4 regions of the Brucella anthropi ATCC 49188 genome follow, and region 3 is predicted to be linked to each of the others. Evidence: predicted binding sites of a transcription regulator. Region 3 holds the regulator's gene; each other region holds the start of a gene.

Region 1 (4,414 bases), 1.0 Mb from region 3:
TCGATTTCGCGCACGCTGCTCATGCAGCCTCCAGATTCTTCTCAATGCTTGCCCAGGCAGCGTTTATCGCTGCCAGACGCCTGTTGGCAATGGTTATGAATTCAAGCGGCAAGCCCTCTGCCACCAGCCGGTCCGGATGATGTTCCTTGACCAGCGAACGATAGCGCTTGCGGGCCATCTCGAAGGAAACGCCGCGCTCCAGCCCCAGAATGGCATAAGGATCGTCAGCACCGCGCTGGACATGCCGGATCGAGATACGATCGAAAGCGACTTCATCATAGCCGAAAATATCCGCAACGCCTGCAAGGAAGGCCATCTCTTTTTCATGCACATAGCCGTCAGCGGTGGCTATATGAAAAAGACCGTCGAGGATATCCTCAAGCAGATGGCAATCGGGTTGTCCTTCACTACACAATCCGGCGAGCTGACGCGCATAGGATTCATAGCCAGCGACATCCTGCTTGGCGAGATCGTAGAGCCGCGCAACATGCGCCGTCTCTTCCTTCGGCACGGCGAATATATCCTGAAAGGCGCGGATTTCGTCCTGTGTGACGACCCCGTCGGCCTTGGCCATCTTGGCTGAAAGCGCGATCATCGCAATGGAGAAGGCCACCCGGCGCCGTGTATCGGCGTCACCTTCGAAAACGGTGCGCACGGCTTCGATAACGCCAGTAATGGCATTCGACGCCACGTAAGTGACAAACTCACCGATGCGAACCCAAATCGACATGGGACTTTTCTATAGAATTCCGAATGAACTGAAAACCGCCCAGGCGAGCGAAAGTCTAAAAAACAAACATTTAGAAAGAATATCAGGACATTGGCTTAGATTGTTGCCGAGTTCCGCAACGAACGCTTATTGCTGGGGTTCGCGTTCGTCGAAGGAACGCTGTGCGGCCGTGGCTGCTGCTTGTCCAGCCGTCTGTGCCTGCTGATCCGTTTGACCGACAGATTTTGCCGCGGCAACGGCATTGGTCCGTGCGCGTTCAATGGCTGCTGCCTTCTCTTCCGGGCTCACCACACCGGAACTGTCGCGGAGCGACTTGACCAGATCGGGGCCTTTCTCCGTGCTTCCACTTTCTGCCGGTTTGGCAGGCTGCGATACAGCAGCGGCGCCCTGCTCGCTGCCATTCGTAGTGGCAGCAATCTCGTCGTCTCCTTTGCCGCAAGCGGCAAGCACAACAAGAACAATCGCAGAGATGAAAAACAGGAAGTTACGGTTCATGACAAAAGCCATAACCGAACCGAGCCTGCGTTGAAACACGGAAAACGCAGAATGCCCGTCTTTTCCCGACATGGTTGCTTTAACGTTCATCTCAATCCTAAAACCATTGGCTTAAAGCCATTGGTCTAAAGCCTTTGACCGAAGCCTATTGGCACGAATGGCGACCCGGAAACCGGATCGCCACCCGCATGCTAGTGCATCACGACTTCCCAACCTTAGTTGGAAGGCGCTGTCCCTGTACCTGGCGCCGGGGTAGCCGGTGCCGGAGTTGCCGGGGCTGGCGTCGTCGTCGTGTCATTGTTCGAGGGCGCTGCCGGCGCGGATGGTGCCGGTGCGTTGCTCGTGTCGTCCTTCTTGTCATTGCACGCTGCAAGGCCGAGAAGCGATACGGCGGCGACAGAAGCAATCAGAAACTTCTTCACGTTGGCTCTCCTTCCTAGATCAGGCTCGTTGGCCTGGTTTCAGGCATTAAATGGCAATATTGCCAAACGCCTCTCTCTGTTTTCTCCGTGCGTGACCGGTTGATCCGGCCAATCACCTTTACGGTCACTCATCGACACAGAAATCCCGTCGACTCGGACCGTCACACAAGAAAACGGCAACGGCGCGAAAAAGTTCTCTCAAATAGTCTTACCGACCGTAATAAAGCGACAGTATTACAGGCGTATAGGCGCATTCATCTGGTTTAAAAACCCGCAATTAATTCGTCACGCCCCTGTCATTGGACGATGTTTAACTTGGCAAAATCAAAGTCGGGATTCGTGCACTAGGGGAATTTTTGATGACACAGCAAGCATCAGCCGACACAATTCTAAAGCAGGCCGTGACCCAGAACAGCGCCCTCTCGCGGGCAGGCTTTTCTGAAAGGCTGTTTGCCTGGCTGTTCAAAGGGCTGGTCTATCCGCAGATATGGGAAGACCCGGAAGTTGATATGGCAGCTCTGGCTATAGAGCCGGACCACCGCATCGTCACCATCGCGTCCGGCGGATGCAATGCCATGTCCTACCTGACCGCCGATCCGGCACGTGTGGAGGCGGTCGATCTCAATCAGGCACACGTCGCGTTCAACCGGCTGAAGATTGCGGCTGTCAAAAACCTGCCCGACTACGATGCATTCTACCGATTTTACGGGAAAGCCGACGACAAGACCAATCTTGCCGCCTACAAGCGCTTCATCCGCCCGCATCTGGACAGCGAAAGCCGCGACTATTGGGAAAAACGCAAATGGAATGGCCGCCAGCGTATTTCCATTTTCTGGCGCGACCTCTATCGCCACGGCTTGCTTGGCGTCTTCATCGGCATGGGCCATCGCGTGGCGCGCCTCTACGGGATCGATCCGCGCGACATCTTGAAGGCGCGCACAATGGAAGAGCAGCGTAGCTTCTTCGACACGGCGCTTGCCCCGCTCTTTGAAAAACGCATGGTGCGCTGGGCCACGGCCCGCAAATCATCCCTTTTCGGACTGGGCATACCGCCACAGCAATATGATGCCCTTGCCACTGCAGGAAACGGCGACATGGCGCTTGTCCTGCGCAGCCGTCTTGAGAAACTCGCTTGCGGTTTCCCCCTTACCGACAATTATTTCGCCTGGCAGGCATTCGGGCGCGGCTATAGCGGCAATGAGGAGACCGGGCCTCTCCCGCCCTATCTGTCACGCTCCAATTTTGAAACAGTACGCGCACGCGCTGATCGCATGACCGTACAGAACGCAAGCTATACCGATTTTCTCGCTGCCAAGCCTGCGGCATCCGTCGACCGTTATATCCTGCTGGATGCGCAGGACTGGATGAATGACGAGCAGCTCAATGCCCTCTGGAGTGAAATCACCCGTACGGCAGCACCAAATGCCCGTGTCATCTTTCGTACCGCAGCCGAACCGAGTCTGCTTCCAGGACGGGTGGCACCGCAGATTCTGGATCGCTGGGACTATCAAGCGGACGAATCCCGCACCCTGCACGACCGCGATCGCTCGTCGATCTATGGCGGGTTCCATCTTTATGCGCTGAAGGATGCCTGACATGTCGCGCAGCCCATGGAGCGTTCAGGGTATAGACCATGCCAACCTCATGGATCGGGTCTACCGTCGTCAGCGGCACTTCTATGACGCGACCCGCAAATACTATCTTCTGGGTCGCGACCCCATGATCGCAGGACTGTCCGTACCCAAGGACGGCACAGTTCTGGAGATCGGCTGCGGCACCGGCCGCAATCTGATAAAAGCTGCAGAAAACTACCCCGATGCAAAACTCTTCGGCATCGATATTTCAGCAGAAATGCTGGATACGGCACGCCGGGCGGCGGAGCGCGCTGGCATCGAAGATCGCGTCCGGCTTGATCGTGCGGATGCGGCCCAGTTCGATCCAGAACGACTGTTCGGGCAAGCCGGCTTCGACCGGATTTTCATTTCCTATGCCGTATCGATGATACCGCAATGGCAGTCGGTCATTCGTGAAAGCATCCGGCACCTCAATGCGGGCGGAGAATTGCATATCGTCGATTTTGGCGATCAGGCCCGGCTGCCGCGCTGGTTCGGAAAGGCACTCTTCCAATGGCTGGAATGGTTCCATGTCACACCGCGCAGCGACTTGTTCGCGGTTTGCGACCAGCTTGCGCAGGAACGCAGTGCTGTCGTTGAGAAGCGCATTCTTTATCGCGGCTTTGCCTGGATAACAGTTGTTCGTTCGACAATGCCACCCTCTGCCACAGATTAGCACCAAACTTGCCCGCCAGACTGGTGACGTCCGGCTCCGGATCGCGTAACCGTTAGAAGACTGATTCGCGACACGGAACCACTATATGAACCGTCTGGCCAGCTGCAGCATTCTCGCCCTCGGCGCTTTACTTCTCTCCGCCTGCACGACGGTGGATTACGACTTTTCCGACGTAAAGAAATCGGGCGGCTCGGTGGCCCGGATCGCACCGCCGTCCGGCTCGGTAAAGGCACCGCGCTTCGGTGATCGCGACCCGCACGACTGGACCGGTAAAACGCCCTGGCACTATCCGATCCACGGCACAGACGTTTCCAAATATCAGACCAACATTGACTGGAGCGCCGTGCGCGCCAGCGGCATTTCCTTCGCCTTCATCAAGGCAACTGAAGGCGGTGACCGTGTCGATGATCGTTTTCAGGAACACTGGAACGGCGCGCGCCAGGCGGGTATCCGACGCAGCGCCTATCATTTCTACTAT
Region 2 (4,414 bases), 1.4 Mb from region 3:
CCAGAAACGCTGGCAGGTTCTTTTCCGTGGCGACGCGTCCCACACAAATGAACACCGGACGTGGCAAGTCCTTGACCACTTCCGGTCGAGGATAAAACAGTTTGCGATCGACACCGCGCGTCCAGAGGTCGAGCCGCGTAAAACCTCGCCCCTTGAGATCATCCGCAATAGATTGGGTCGGTACCAGCGTATGCTGGGCTGCATTATGGAAACGTCGCAGGAAAGCATAGGTCCATTGTGGCGGGACAGGAAAGCGTTCCGCGAGATATTCGGGAAACCGCGTGTGAAAGCTTGTCGTGAAGGACCAGCCCATTTTCAAGCAGGCGCGCCGTGCCATAAACCCGAGCGGACCCTCGGTTGCAATGTGCACATAGTCCGGTCGCATGGCCTTCAGACGTCGTCTAAGCGCACCCGGCGTCGTCAAGGCTAGCCGGATTTCCGGATAGGTCGGACAGGGGACCGACCGATAATCCAGCGGAGATATGACGGTGACGTCGTATCCGCGCTCAATCATCAGATCACGACATTTGGTCAGCGTGCGCACGACGCCGTTGACTTGAGGATGCCAGGCGTCGGTAACGATGACGATTTCCTTCATCGGCGGAAGGTCGCCAGTTCGCGGACGGGAAGTGGGAGCTGGATCACCCTATCCTCGCCATGCTCTTCACTGTCGGAATTGACAATACCTGTCGTCGGGCGGCGATCACGGCGTTCCGTCCATTCGATGAGCTCCATACGGCCATCGAAATGTTCAATCACGGCCGTGCAGCTTTCCACCCAATCGCCCGTATTGATGTATTCCACGCCATTCATGCTCTCGATCGTGGCGTGATGAATATGGCCGCAGATCACACCATCAACCCCGATACGCTGCGCTTCTTCCGAAACCACGCTCTCGAACTGACCAATGAAATTGACCGCCTTTTTGACGCGAAACTTCGCCCAGGCTGAAAATGACCAGTAGCGCAGACCGAAAAGCGAGCGAACCCGGCTCATAACCGTATTTATCCAGATTGCTGTGTCATATGCCCAGTCGCCCAGATAGGCGATAAAGCGGGCATTGCGTACAACCACATCGAACTGATCACCATGGATTACCAGAAACTTGCGTCCGTCTGCCGTCTCATGGATCGCGCGGTTCATCACTTCGATGCCGCCAAAATGCGTTCCCTGAAAATTGCGCAGGAACTCATCGTGATTACCAGCAATGTAGATGATGTTGGCACCCTTGCGACTCTTGCGGAGCAGCTTCTGGACCACATCATTGTGCTCTTGCGGCCAATGCCAATTGCGCCGCAGGCGCCACCCATCGACAATATCGCCGACAAGATAGATCGTCTCGGCTTCATGATAGCGAAGAAAATCCAGAAGCAGTTCCGCCTGTGCGGCCTTGGAACCGAGATGCACATCCGAGATAAAGAGGGTTCGGAGTTTTCTGGGCTGCGGAGCGTCGGTGCTCATATGGTTGTCCCCTTCAATGGCAACCTGATCTGAGCGCAGAAAACCCGATTCATGTCACAGACATATGACGGTCGGCTTTGAGGCGCGGAAGGTGGCGTCCGCGCCTCCTGTTCTGTCCACTTTAGGCGACAAGTCCCACAGTTGGGCCGACATATCGCGACTGCGGACGAATGAGCTTGTTTGCCGCCACCTGTTCACGACAATGCGCTATCCAGCCCATGGTTCGCCCCATAGCGAAAACGCAAGTGAAAGCCTCACGCGGGAACCCCAGCTGTTCCAACAACAAAGCAGTATAAAACTCGACATTGGTTTCGAGGGAGCGGTCCGGCTTGTGGCGCCTTAGAACTGCGATAGCGGCTTTCTCAACGGCCTCGGCCAATTCAACGCGGTGTTTTCCACGCCCTTGTTCTAGGGCTTCGATGTGCTTCAATGCACCTTTCAAGGCATCGGCGCGAGGATCGCGTACACGATAGACCCTGTGACCGAACCCCATCAGTCTGTCTCCATCCGCAACAGCGGATTCAAGCCAACGCTCCGCGTTGTCGGGCCTACCGATTGCATCCAGCATATCGAGGACCGGGCCGGGTGCACCGCCATGCAGCGGTCCTTTCAATGCGCTGATTGCGGCAAGCAGCGATGAGGTCAATCCGGCTCGTGTAGATGCCACGACACGCGCAGCAAAAGTCGATGCGTTCAATCCGTGGTCTGAAACCGTTATAAGATAAGTGTTCAGCCCAGCGACCTCTGCTTCATCCGGCATTCCCGCATTCATCATACGAAGGATGTCAGCGCTATGGGGAAGCGTCGGATCAGGATGTATGGGACGGCGCCCCTTCTGGCCCCTCAGAATGGCCGTCGTAAAGACTGCCGGTGCCGCCATCAGATGCAAGGCTGCGGTCAGATCATCGTCGTCAGGGATGCGTGCCATCAATGCGCGAAGCGCTTCGATGGGAGACATTTCCATCAATGTATCGTCAAGCGCATCCGTATGATGAAATACCTGTACGCGCGCTTCACCGAGCGCTTTCTGAAGTTCCTCCCCTTTGGGAAGATCATTGAAAAAGCCGCCCCACAGAAGTTCTATTCCATCTTCGACGCTGCTATGCGGGACCAGATCGTCCAGCGACCGACCGCGAATAACCAGCCTGCCTGCAAGCCCATCGACGTCAGACAACACGGTTTCAGCAGCAATCACATCTTCAAGTCCGCTATTCATAATTATTCTCCTTGTTTGCCTTTCGACATTGAATCCAAGTATAGTTGACGTCAATCTTGACGAAATAGATCAATGTAGGGGGCAATAATGGACTGGCTAACTGCGGAGGAAGCCCTTGCTGTTCTCCAGACAAAGCCGCAGACTCTCTATGCAAATGTGAGCCGTGGCCGCATCCGTTCCAAGCCATTGCCGGATGATCCGAGACGCAGCCTCTATCGGTCGGAGGATGTCCATCGTCTGGCTGGCAAGCGTCCCGGTCGCAAGAGAGATAGCGTGGTTGCCGCCGACACCATTCGTTGGGGCCTGCCGATCATGCGCTCGGGCATTTCGACCATCCTGGATGGCCGCTTGCTCTATCGTGGCTGCGACGCTGCTGAGCTGTCCGAAACAGCAACGCTGGAGGAAGTGGCTGCACTGCTGTGGCAGATGGATTTCGACGGTATCATCAGAAGTGACAACGAATCGACCTTGAACATTCGTCAGACCGAGACTGCGCCTCTGGAACGGCTGTTTACTGTCCTTGGTGTTCGCGCTGCGAATGATCTACCCAGTTCGGGGCGTTCAACATCAATCCTGCAGCAAGAGGCTTTTGGTCTGCTGCAACTGTTTCACAATACCGTTCTTGGCGTTTCCGCATCGAATATGCCGATGCATGAACGCATTGCTCAGGCTTGGCAAAAGCCGCAGGCAAGTGATGTGATCCGGCGCATTCTTGTGCTTCTGGCCGACCACGAACTCAATGCATCGGCATTCGCTACACGCGTTGCGGCGTCTACAGGTACACCGCTTTCCGCTGCGGTTCTCGCCGGATTATCAACATTGATTGGCCCGCGACATGGACGAGCGGCCACAGCGGCGGCGGCTATTATTACGCAAACCCGGCAAATAGGAGCAGAAGCAGCGATCAAGGGCCAGCTCAGACAAGGAACACAGTTTCACTTTTTCGGCCACCCGCTTTACCGCGAAACAGGTGATATTCGCGCCACCGCACTATTGGAACATCTGGAATTGCCTCCCCCCTATAGCGATCTGGAACAAAGTGCCGCGAACATTCTCGGAGAAAAGCCAAACGTCGACTTCGCCCTCGCCGCCGTTACAGAAATCTATGATCTGCCGCTCGACGCACCGCTATTTCTGTTTGCGCTCGCACGCATCGTGGGATGGCTCGCCCATGCACTGGAACAGGCTGATAGCGGATCGCTCATACGCCCGAGGGCAGAATTCATGCCGCCGCTTGAATAGCGCTTCACCAAATATTGTTCGCAATGAACGCATATTCTGCCGGTAAAAGGTGGACATATGCGCCCGTGAACCAGAATCCGGTTGATCGGACTGCTCGCTTGGTGGCATGTCTCTAAAACTTGAACAAGATGTGAGGATCGAGCCGTGGACTTGGGCCTGAAAGGTCGAAAAGCAATTGTGTGTGCTTCCAGCAAGGGACTCGGACGGGCATGCGCGGAGGCGCTCGCCGAAGCCGGTTGCGATCTGGTTCTCAATGGACGCAACGAAGAAACTCTCGCCACAACCGCGGAAGCAATTCGCAAAACATTTGGCGTGAAAGTCGATACTGTCGTTGCCGACGTGTCCACCGCTGAAGGGCAAGCCAAACTGCTTGCCGCCTGCCCTGCACCGGACATTCTCGTGAATAATAACGGCGGTCCAGCCTTCAAGGATTTCCGCCTGCTCGACCGCGACGCGATCCTGCAGGGTGTGACACAGAATATGGTCACCCCCATA
Region 3 (4,414 bases):
ATCTACATGTGGGCGAATGAAGCAGAACGCGCCTTTGTGGAACGCACGTCAGGCGCTATCATCGTCCTGCTTCTGTTCCTTGCCGTGATGAATATTGCAGCAATCATTCTGCGCCGCCGCTTCGAGCGCCGCTGGTAAACGGGAGTCGAAAGCTATGAACCTGATGACTGAACGATCTCTCGAGAAAGCCGTAGGAGAAAAGATGAACGCCAACGCCAATTCCATAAAGATGCGCGGCGACAAGGTTTGCGTATTTTATGGCGAGAAGCAGGCGCTGTTTGACGTCGATCTGGAAATCCAGGAAAAGATGGTCACGGCGCTGATCGGCCCTTCGGGTTGCGGCAAGTCTACCTTCCTGCGTTCGCTTAACCGCATGAACGATACGATCGAAGGCTGTAAGGTCGGTGGCAAGATCACGCTCGACAATGAAGACATCTACGATCCGAAGATCGATGTCGTCGAACTGCGCGCCCGCGTCGGCATGGTGTTCCAGAAGCCGAATCCGTTTCCGAAGTCGATTTATGAAAATGTCGCCTACGGCCCACGCATTCACGGTCTCGCCCGCACCAAGGCCGATCTTGAAGAAATCGTCGTGACGAGCTTGCAGAAGGCGAGCTTGTTCGAGGAAGTGAAGGATCGTCTGCACGATGCGGGCACCGGTCTTTCGGGCGGCCAGCAGCAACGTCTTTGCATCGCACGCGCGATTGCGGTGAGCCCGGAAGTCATTCTCATGGACGAACCGTGCTCGGCGCTCGACCCGATTGCGACCGCGAAGGTGGAAGAGCTGATCGACGAACTGCGCCAGAACTATACGATCGTGATCGTCACGCACTCCATGCAGCAGGCCGCGCGTGTTTCGCAGCGCACCGCCATGTTCCACCTCGGCAATCTGGTCGAAGTGGGTGACACGGAAACCATGTTCACCGCGCCGACCGAAAAGCGCACGCAGGACTACATTACCGGACGCTTCGGCTGATCCGGAACTGCGCTTCAACAGATAGACAGTGCGGCTTCCCCGCAATTTATATTACGAGGTCTACTATGCCGTCTCAGCATACCGTTCGCTCCTACGACGAGGAATTGAAGTTTCTCTCCCATAAGATCGCCGAAATGGGCGGACATGCGGAACGTATGGTCGAGCAGTCGGTCGCCGCTATCGTCAATGCGGACAATGCGCTCGCACAGCGCGTCATCTCCGACGATCTCATTCTCGATGCCAGCGAGCGCGAGATTGACGACAAGGCTGTGATGATTATCGCCAAGCGTCAGCCCATGGCTGTGGACCTGCGCGAGATCATTGGCTCGATCCGCATTTCTGCCGATCTGGAACGCGTGGGCGATCTGGGCAAGAACATTGCCAAGCGCGTTGCCGCCGTTTCGGAATCACGCCAGCCGGTAAAGCTTTATCGCGGGCTCGAAACACTCGCCGAGCTGGCGCTGACCCAGCTCAAGGATGTTCTCGACGCCTATGCGTCGCGCTCGGTGCAGCAGATCAATGTCGTTCGCGACCGCGACGACGAGATTGATGCCATGTACACGTCACTGTTCCGCGAGCTGCTGACCTACATGATGGAAGACCCGCGCAATATTTCCGCCTGCACGCATCTTCTGTTCTGCGCAAAGAATATCGAGCGTATCGGCGATCACGCGACCAATATTGCGGAGACCGTCTACTACATCGTGACCGGCCTGCAAATGCCGGCCGAACGACCCAAGGAAGACCTGAGCCACGGTATTGTCGTGGATGAGGCGCGTAAACCCTGAACTGCAGCCGACCGGACCACGGTCTGGCGGTTGAGAATGAGTGAATAGCGCGGCGGCACGCGGTCGATTGGGGGGATTGTATCCACCGCCCGCCGAATTTGGATAGGGAAATACTGGATGTCACAGGCACCCAAAATCGCTGTGGTAGAAGACGAAGAGGCGCTGAGCGTTCTTCTTCGCTATAATCTTGAGGCAGAGGGCTACCAGGTCGATACAATGCTGCGCGGCGACGAAGCCGAGATCGCCTTGCGCGAGAACGTACCGGATCTGCTCATTCTGGACTGGATGTTGCCGGGCGTATCGGGCATTGAGCTTTGCCGTCGCTTGCGCCAATGGCCGGAAACCGAACGCCTGCCCATCATCATGCTGACGGCACGTGGCGAGGAAAGCGAACGTGTTCGCGGCCTGAGCGTCGGTGCGGACGACTATGTCGTGAAGCCATTTTCGACGCCGGAACTGCTGGCGCGCGTCAAGGCGATGTTGCGCCGGTCGAATCCGAGCATTCTTTCGCACGTGCTGAAAGTGGGCGACCTGGTTCTCGACCGCCAACAGCATCGTGTCTATCGCAAGGAAAAGGAAGTTCGTCTCGGACCAACGGAATTCCGCCTGCTCGAATATTTCATGATGTCGCCCGGTCGTGTCTTCTCACGTAGCCAGCTTCTGGATGGCGTTTGGGGACCGGACATCTATGTCGACGACCGCACGGTGGACGTCCATGTCGGACGGCTGCGCAAGGCGATCAATGTCGGTCGTGCGCTCGATCCGATCCGCACCGTTCGGGGTGCGGGTTATTCTTTCGGGTGACCGCTGCGGTCATCTCGGCGTCAGGAACTGAACTTGTCCGACCCACCACGGTATCCGTGGCGGGTCGTTTTTTGTTTAAGACCCAGCTTTGCAAGGTGCGGATCGTGCTCGCCCGATTCGCATTGCAACAACCCGAAACGGGTCTCAAAAGTATGATCTCACGCGATGTTACAAATCTGTTGTCAAAGTTGACAAAGAGCAATGGAACCGGCCTGGAAGCAGAAATTCTGCAGAAGATTTGAAACACCACGAATGTGTATGCAAAAAAAGTACAAGCAAAAGCGAATTAAGGCAGCGATATGGCGTGTATTGCGAGACTTTGAATCTCGTTAAATCAATATCTTACCTGAATCGCTAATTCTCGTTAAGGAATTATTAATATATTTAAAGGGCTTGTAGGCACATTCGCAATCTCGATTCGGAATTGTTTTAGGACTTTTCAGCGGTCTCCAGCATTGTTGGGATTTGACCCGCCGCCTTTTTTTGGCCTAAAAATTCCAAAACCTTGAATTCGATTGAGCGACTGTAGGACGTGTGATTTTGATCTTCGTCCTCTTTGACTTGCACCGCAGTCAGACGTTCGCGCACATCGTTCCAGATGTGTTCGCCTGAATGGATGACTGGATCAGTTAAGGGTCCTAACATGAGACTGAGCCATTGACGCGCGCCGCGAAGTGGAAATTGCCCGCTCTTATCGGGCTGGTGATTGCGCCTTTCGTGGTGACCGGTTGCACGACAACCGGAACCTCGGGAAAAGCCAATTCGGAAAAGACGGCGGCAAGCCACGTCAAATCCGTCAATGGCGTGAAGACCTACACCTACACCGCACGGGACAAGAATTGCCTTGAACGTGCGATGTTCTTCGAATCCAATCGTTCGAGTTCCGACGGTCTTCTGGCTGTTGGTACGGTCGTCATGAACCGTCTCGCGTCGGGACGTTATCCGGATACGATTTGCGGTGTCGTCGGTCAGAAGAACCAGTTTGCGCCCGGTGTGCTTACCCGCCAGATGAATTCCAAGGCGCTGCCTGATGTTCAGGCCGCTGCCGACGCGGTTCTGAAGGGTGAGCGTCATCCGAAGCTCAAGAACGCCATGTTCTTCCACACGGCGGGTCTGAAGTTCCCTTACAACAATATGCATTACGTGCTCGTAGCCGGTGGAAATTCCTTCTACGAGAAGCGCAATCGCGACGGTTCGCTGCAAAATCCGGTTCCGCAGGAGCCATACAATCTGGCTATGGCCTATTCGCCGCAATCGCCTTCCGTTCCGCAGGATCCGTCTTATGACGTGACCCTGCCGCAGACCGGTCCAGTTCCGGGAACGGAACCGACCGTTCAGGTGGCACTCGCGGAAGCGGCAAAGGCTCAAAGTGTGGAACAGAGCACTGGTGCTGGTCCGCAGGCCCGTGGCGAACGACTGGCACGCCATCGCGGTGTGGCTGCACCTCAGCAGGAACAGCATATGCAGGTGGCTTCCTACCAGCCGCAATTCGATACGACAGCCCCGCAGCCGACATCGCTTGGCTATGCTCCGGCAAGCCAGAAGCAGGCTGACGCCATTGGCGCGCTTCTTCTGTCCCAGGACCGTCCAGAAGCACCGCTATAAGAGGCGATTTTACAATCAGATAATCTGCAACGCCGGTCTGGTTCTACCTTACCGGCGTTTTGATTTTTCTGGCTGATTGTCGTCGCTTTTCGGCGAAAGTTTCAGCGATAGATCGGGCGATAGATCACCATCGGAGTGTCGTAGAAATCGACCTGATTCTGCCAGGCACGCCGGTCAGCTCTGCGATCGAGGTCCAGTCGCATGAGACAGTTGGCGAAAGCGTCAGTTTTGGCCTTGAAGC
Region 4 (4,414 bases), on a different replicon from region 3:
GGCCACTGTACCAAACATGATGAAATCATTGGCGCCCTGCGCCTTGCCGCGTTCAGCCGGCGTGTGGCAGTCGGTCACCATGGCAGTCGCGCCAATAAAGCCGAAATTCCAGCCGATACCGAGGAAGATCAGCGCACCCCAGAAATGACCGACATCAAAGCCGCCCAATGCAATAATGGCGGAGAACGCGATCAAAACCAGACCGAGCGCGGTGATCTTTTCCTTGCCGAAACGGGTGATGAGCTTTCCGGTGAAGAAGCTTGGCGCGAACATGGCAAGCACATGCCACTGGATGCCAAGGGCCGCATGATCGACGGAATGGCCATGGCCGACCATGGCGATGGGCGCTGCCGTCATCACGAAAGTCATCAGCGCATAGGAACAGACGCCAGCAGCCACGGAAAGGATGAAGCGCGGTGAACGGAGAATTTCGCCCAGCGGGCGGCCTGTATCATGGATAGCGTTCGGATCTTTCCGGACCTTCGGTGCGCGCAGCATGAAAAGGACGGGGAGGGCGAGAAGCCCAAGAACAGCCTGGCTGAGGAAACTGCCAGCAAACATCGCATCCGGAATGGTATCGCGTGTCCAGATGACGAGCTGTGGCCCGACGATTGCCGCAACGAGCCCACCCACCATGACCCATGATATGGCGCGCGCCTTCATGTCGCCCGTTGCCGCATCGGTCGCGGCAAAGCGATAGCTCTGGACATAAGAGGCGTAGAAACCGGCAGTCAGCGTTCCGAGACAGAAGATGAGGAAGGAGGCGGCAAAAATACCTGCGGCTGCGATCACACCTGCCGCAGCGCCGACAAGCGCGCCCAGCATATAGGCATTGCGGCGTCCGAACTGGCGCATGAAGAAAGCGGCAGGCAGTGTGCCAAGCGCAAGGCCGAGATTGAACAGGCTGACGGGCAGCGTGACGAGTGCTGGATCGGAAGACAGTTTCTGGCCCACCAGACCGCCAAGCGAAATCACGATAGGCGGGCTGGAAGCGCCCAGTGCCTGTGCAATTGTCAGGATAACAATATTGCGTCGTGCAGCCGTCGCGTCGGTCATAATCAACCCCTCAATCGATAAACCGGGATGGTTTTATCTGAAAGCGCATTTACCGGCAAAATTATTCTACAGCTGGTTAGAACATTTTCTGGCCGGGTCAGCTATTCCGTTTCAAACGATGAGATGGATGTGACGACGCATCCGGGTTTAAGAGGATATTTGGCAATTAGCCCATAATATTATTCGTCCAGTGCTCCGATAGAGACATTGCAGGCGGTATTGACGCCATGATCGTCAGCGTATTGAAAGTAAATTGTACCATTCATCGTGGGCAGAGGGCCGCTATGTGGCGGTTTTGATCGCCCAACATAATCTGTTGAGAAGCCAGCTTCATATGTGCCATCCGGCTTTGTAACTATAATGCTTTCGTCAATACCGAACTGCGCAGTTAAAAGCTCTATCGAATTATCGGAATATATATTTACCTCTCCGGAAAAACCTTGTCCGTTATTGGTTAGTGTCACCAAAACATACTCGTGATCATCGCCATTCATGACCAAGAATCCGGGTTTCAACGAGATTTCGATAGCCATTCTTCACCTATATACTTGTTGAAGAGCGAATATATCTCAAATCTGGAATGAAATTATACTGACAGAGTAGGCAGAGTTGGGCTGCTGGTCTATCAGTTTGAATAATTATCGCATCAGCGAGCGCGTCTTCACTCATACAAAACCTGAGCGGACAACAGAGACGCAACCATGCAGGCCCGCGATGCATGTGGGAATCCAATTTGGACAGCTCGATGTCGTCCGGCTGTCATCTAGTGCTTCTAATTTGCAACTCCACAATTCGATAGGGAGCCAGCAATGTCAGAGAATCTTTCCCAGCAAAGTCTGTTCAAGACCAGCCAGTTGGAAGAAGCAGATGCCGATCCGCGCAATCCGTCCGATAATCCAACCATGGGCGAAATCATCAGCCGGCGCTTTTCCCGCCGTGGATTTCTGCGTGGATCGCTTGCTGTCTCGGCCATTGCGGCAACGGTCAGCCCGCTCGCCCTGATGAGCGCCGGTGATGCGCGCGCTGCATCCGGTTCGGCCTTTTCCTTCAAGGAGGTCGAGGCCGGTGTGGATGCCCATCACCATGTCGCGGAAGGCTATGATGCCGATGTGCTTTTGCGCTGGGGTGACAGGCTTTTCGCCGATGCGCCGGAGTTCGATCCGACCAAACAGTCTGCCGAGGCGCAGGCGCGCCAGTTCGGCTACAACAATGATTATGTCGGCTATATCGCTATTGAGGGATCGCCGGAACATGGCTTCCTCGTGGTCAATCACGAATATACCAATCCGCACCTGATGTTCCCCGGCCTCGTCAAGATAGTCGACGGCAAGGTGGAGCAGGCTCCGCTCTCGAAGGAACAGGTGGATATCGAAATGGCCGCCCATGGCGGCACGATTGTCGAAATCCGCAAGCAGGACGGCAAGTGGCAACCGGTGCTCGACGGTGCAAACAACCGCCGCATCACCTCCAATACCGAGATGGCGCTGAGCGGTCCCGCCGCCGGTCATGATCGCGTCAAGACCAATGCCGATCCTTCCGGCACCAAGGTTTTCGGCACGGTCAACAATTGTGCAGGCGGCGTCACACCCTGGGGCACCTACATCATGGCCGAGGAAAACATCCATGGCTATTTCATCGGCGAACTGCCGGAAGGTCACGCGGAGACGGCCAATTACAAGCGCATGGGCATTCCCGAAGGTTCATACGAATGGGGACGTTTCTACGACCGTTTCGATGTTTCCAAGGAACCGAACGAACCGAACCGTTTCGGCTGGATCGTCGAGGTCGATGTGTCCGATCCGAACTCCGTGCCGAAGAAGCGGACCGCGCTTGGCCGTTTCAAGCATGAGGGCGCCGAATCCATCGTCAACAAGGACGGGCGCGTGGTCTTCTATCTGGGCGACGACGAACGCTTCGACTATGTCTACAAGTTCGTGACGGCGGGCAAGTTCAACCCGGATGATCGCGCTGCCAATATGGATCTGCTGGATGAAGGCACGCTTCACGTGGCCAAATTCCATGAAGATGGCAAGGTTGAGTGGATGCCGCTGGTATTCGGTCAGGGTCCGCTGACCGAGCAGAACGGCTTCAAAAGTCAGGCCGATGTGCTGATCGAAACCCGGCGTGCCGGTGATCTTCTCGGCGCGACCAAGATGGATCGCCCCGAGGACGTGCAGCCGAACCCGGTCAATGGCCGTGTTTATGTCATGCTCACCAACAATACCAAGCGCAAGGACGATCAGGTGGATGCCGCCAATCCGCGCGCCAAGAACGCCTTCGGCCATATCATCGAGATCGAGGAAGATGGTCAGGATTTTGCCGCCACGACGGGCAAGTGGGAGGTGCTGTTGAAATGCGGCGATCCTTCTGTGGCAGAAGTCGGTGCCAGCTTTTCCACCGATACGACGCGCAATGGCTGGTTCGGTATGCCGGACAACGCCGCCGTCGACAGTGCCGGTCGGCTTTGGGTCGCAACCGATGGCAACAGCAACAAGGGTACCGGTCGCACGGACGGACTTTGGGCGGTCGATACGGAAGGCGATGCGCGCGCGACCTCGAAACTGTTCTACCGCGTGCCGGTGGGTGCAGAAATGTGCGGTCCGCTGTTCGCACCCGACGATGAGACGGCTTTCGTCGCCGTGCAGCATCCGGGCGACGGCGGCGAGGATTGGGACGGTCATGGCCGTCCGTCCTATTACGAGGACCTGTCCACCCGCTGGCCGGATTTCAAGGACGATATGCCGGTTCGGCCTGCCGTGGTGGCAATCACCAAGCAGGGCGGCGGCAAGATCGCGGTGTAATGACTTGATGAGACAGTTGGCCCCCGGTGAAAGTTGGGGGCCTTCGTCAAAGCTTCATGGAAGCGTCAAGCCAGCGATACAAAGCCAGCCTAATTGCGTCCCTGTATTTGAATTCCAACGGGGACTTATCATGATATCGCGTCTCGTCGCTTCGACCATGCTTGCCGGTGCCGTCGCATTGGCTTTTCCGGCCTCCGCTGAAGAAAAGGCTTTTCCTGCAACGCTCAAGGCCCATGCCATCCTGCCCGCGAACACGATCATCGCTGCACCGGAAGACGCGGCGGATCACCTGAAGACGTCGGGCAAGTTCACCACCGCCGACCGCAAGCGTGCTGAGGGCATCGGCACTGTTGAAGGCAAGGACGGCGTGCGCAAGACCGGCCTGTCTTTGCCGTTCGACGGCCAGCCGGTGCAGGGCTTTTCCGGCATCAAGACCATGGAAGACGGCAGCTTCTGGTCACTGTCCGACAATGGCTTCGGCTCCAAGCTTAACTCGCCGGATGCCATGCTGATGCTGCACAATGTCAAGTTCGACTGGGACAAGGGTACGGTGGAGC

The links. The regulator PhoB, encoded in region 3, activates phosphate uptake and scavenging genes when phosphate is short. The targets are predictions, from matches to a motif close to TGTCATNNANCTGTCAT.
Region 1: a site for PhoB is predicted at 1,931-1,947, ahead of OANT_RS08985 (BtaA family protein). Genes of this name have one in related genera too.
Region 2: a site for PhoB is predicted at 1,515-1,531, ahead of OANT_RS10910 (UDP-2,3-diacylglucosamine diphosphatase). Genes of this name have one in related genera too.
Region 4: a site for PhoB is predicted at 1,803-1,819, ahead of OANT_RS22945 (PhoX family protein). Genes of this name have one in related genera too.

What each region holds. Positions count from the first base shown of each region.
Region 1 is NC_009667.1:1,812,580-1,816,993, reverse strand. Features, by position in the region: gene OANT_RS09005 (N-acetylmuramoyl-L-alanine amidase) at 1-23, opposite strand, end outside; gene OANT_RS09000 (J domain-containing protein) at 20-730, opposite strand; gene OANT_RS08995 (hypothetical protein) at 857-1,315, opposite strand; gene OANT_RS08990 (hypothetical protein) at 1,441-1,647, opposite strand; gene OANT_RS08985 (BtaA family protein) at 2,007-3,242, shown strand; gene OANT_RS08980 (class I SAM-dependent methyltransferase) at 3,244-3,936, shown strand; gene OANT_RS08975 (glycoside hydrolase family 25 protein) at 4,022-4,414, shown strand, end outside.
Region 2 is NC_009667.1:2,200,300-2,204,713, reverse strand. Features, by position in the region: gene OANT_RS10915 (glycosyltransferase family 4 protein) at 1-598, opposite strand, end outside; gene OANT_RS10910 (UDP-2,3-diacylglucosamine diphosphatase) at 595-1,461, opposite strand; gene OANT_RS10905 (citrate synthase/methylcitrate synthase) at 1,583-2,677, opposite strand; gene OANT_RS10900 (citrate synthase) at 2,765-3,919, shown strand; gene OANT_RS10895 (SDR family oxidoreductase) at 4,064-4,414, shown strand, end outside.
Region 3 is NC_009667.1:794,046-798,459, reverse strand. Features, by position in the region: gene pstA (phosphate ABC transporter permease PstA) at 1-138, shown strand, start outside; gene pstB (phosphate ABC transporter ATP-binding protein PstB) at 203-976, shown strand; gene phoU (phosphate signaling complex protein PhoU) at 1,042-1,764, shown strand; gene phoB (phosphate regulon transcriptional regulator PhoB) at 1,882-2,568, shown strand; gene OANT_RS03945 (cell wall hydrolase) at 3,226-4,173, shown strand; gene OANT_RS03940 (hypothetical protein) at 4,275-4,414, opposite strand, start outside.
Region 4 is NC_009668.1:1,885,106-1,889,519, reverse strand. Features, by position in the region: gene OANT_RS22955 (MFS transporter) at 1-1,056, opposite strand, end outside; gene OANT_RS22950 (hypothetical protein) at 1,236-1,589, opposite strand; gene OANT_RS22945 (PhoX family protein) at 1,866-3,857, shown strand; gene OANT_RS22940 (esterase-like activity of phytase family protein) at 3,988-4,414, shown strand, end outside.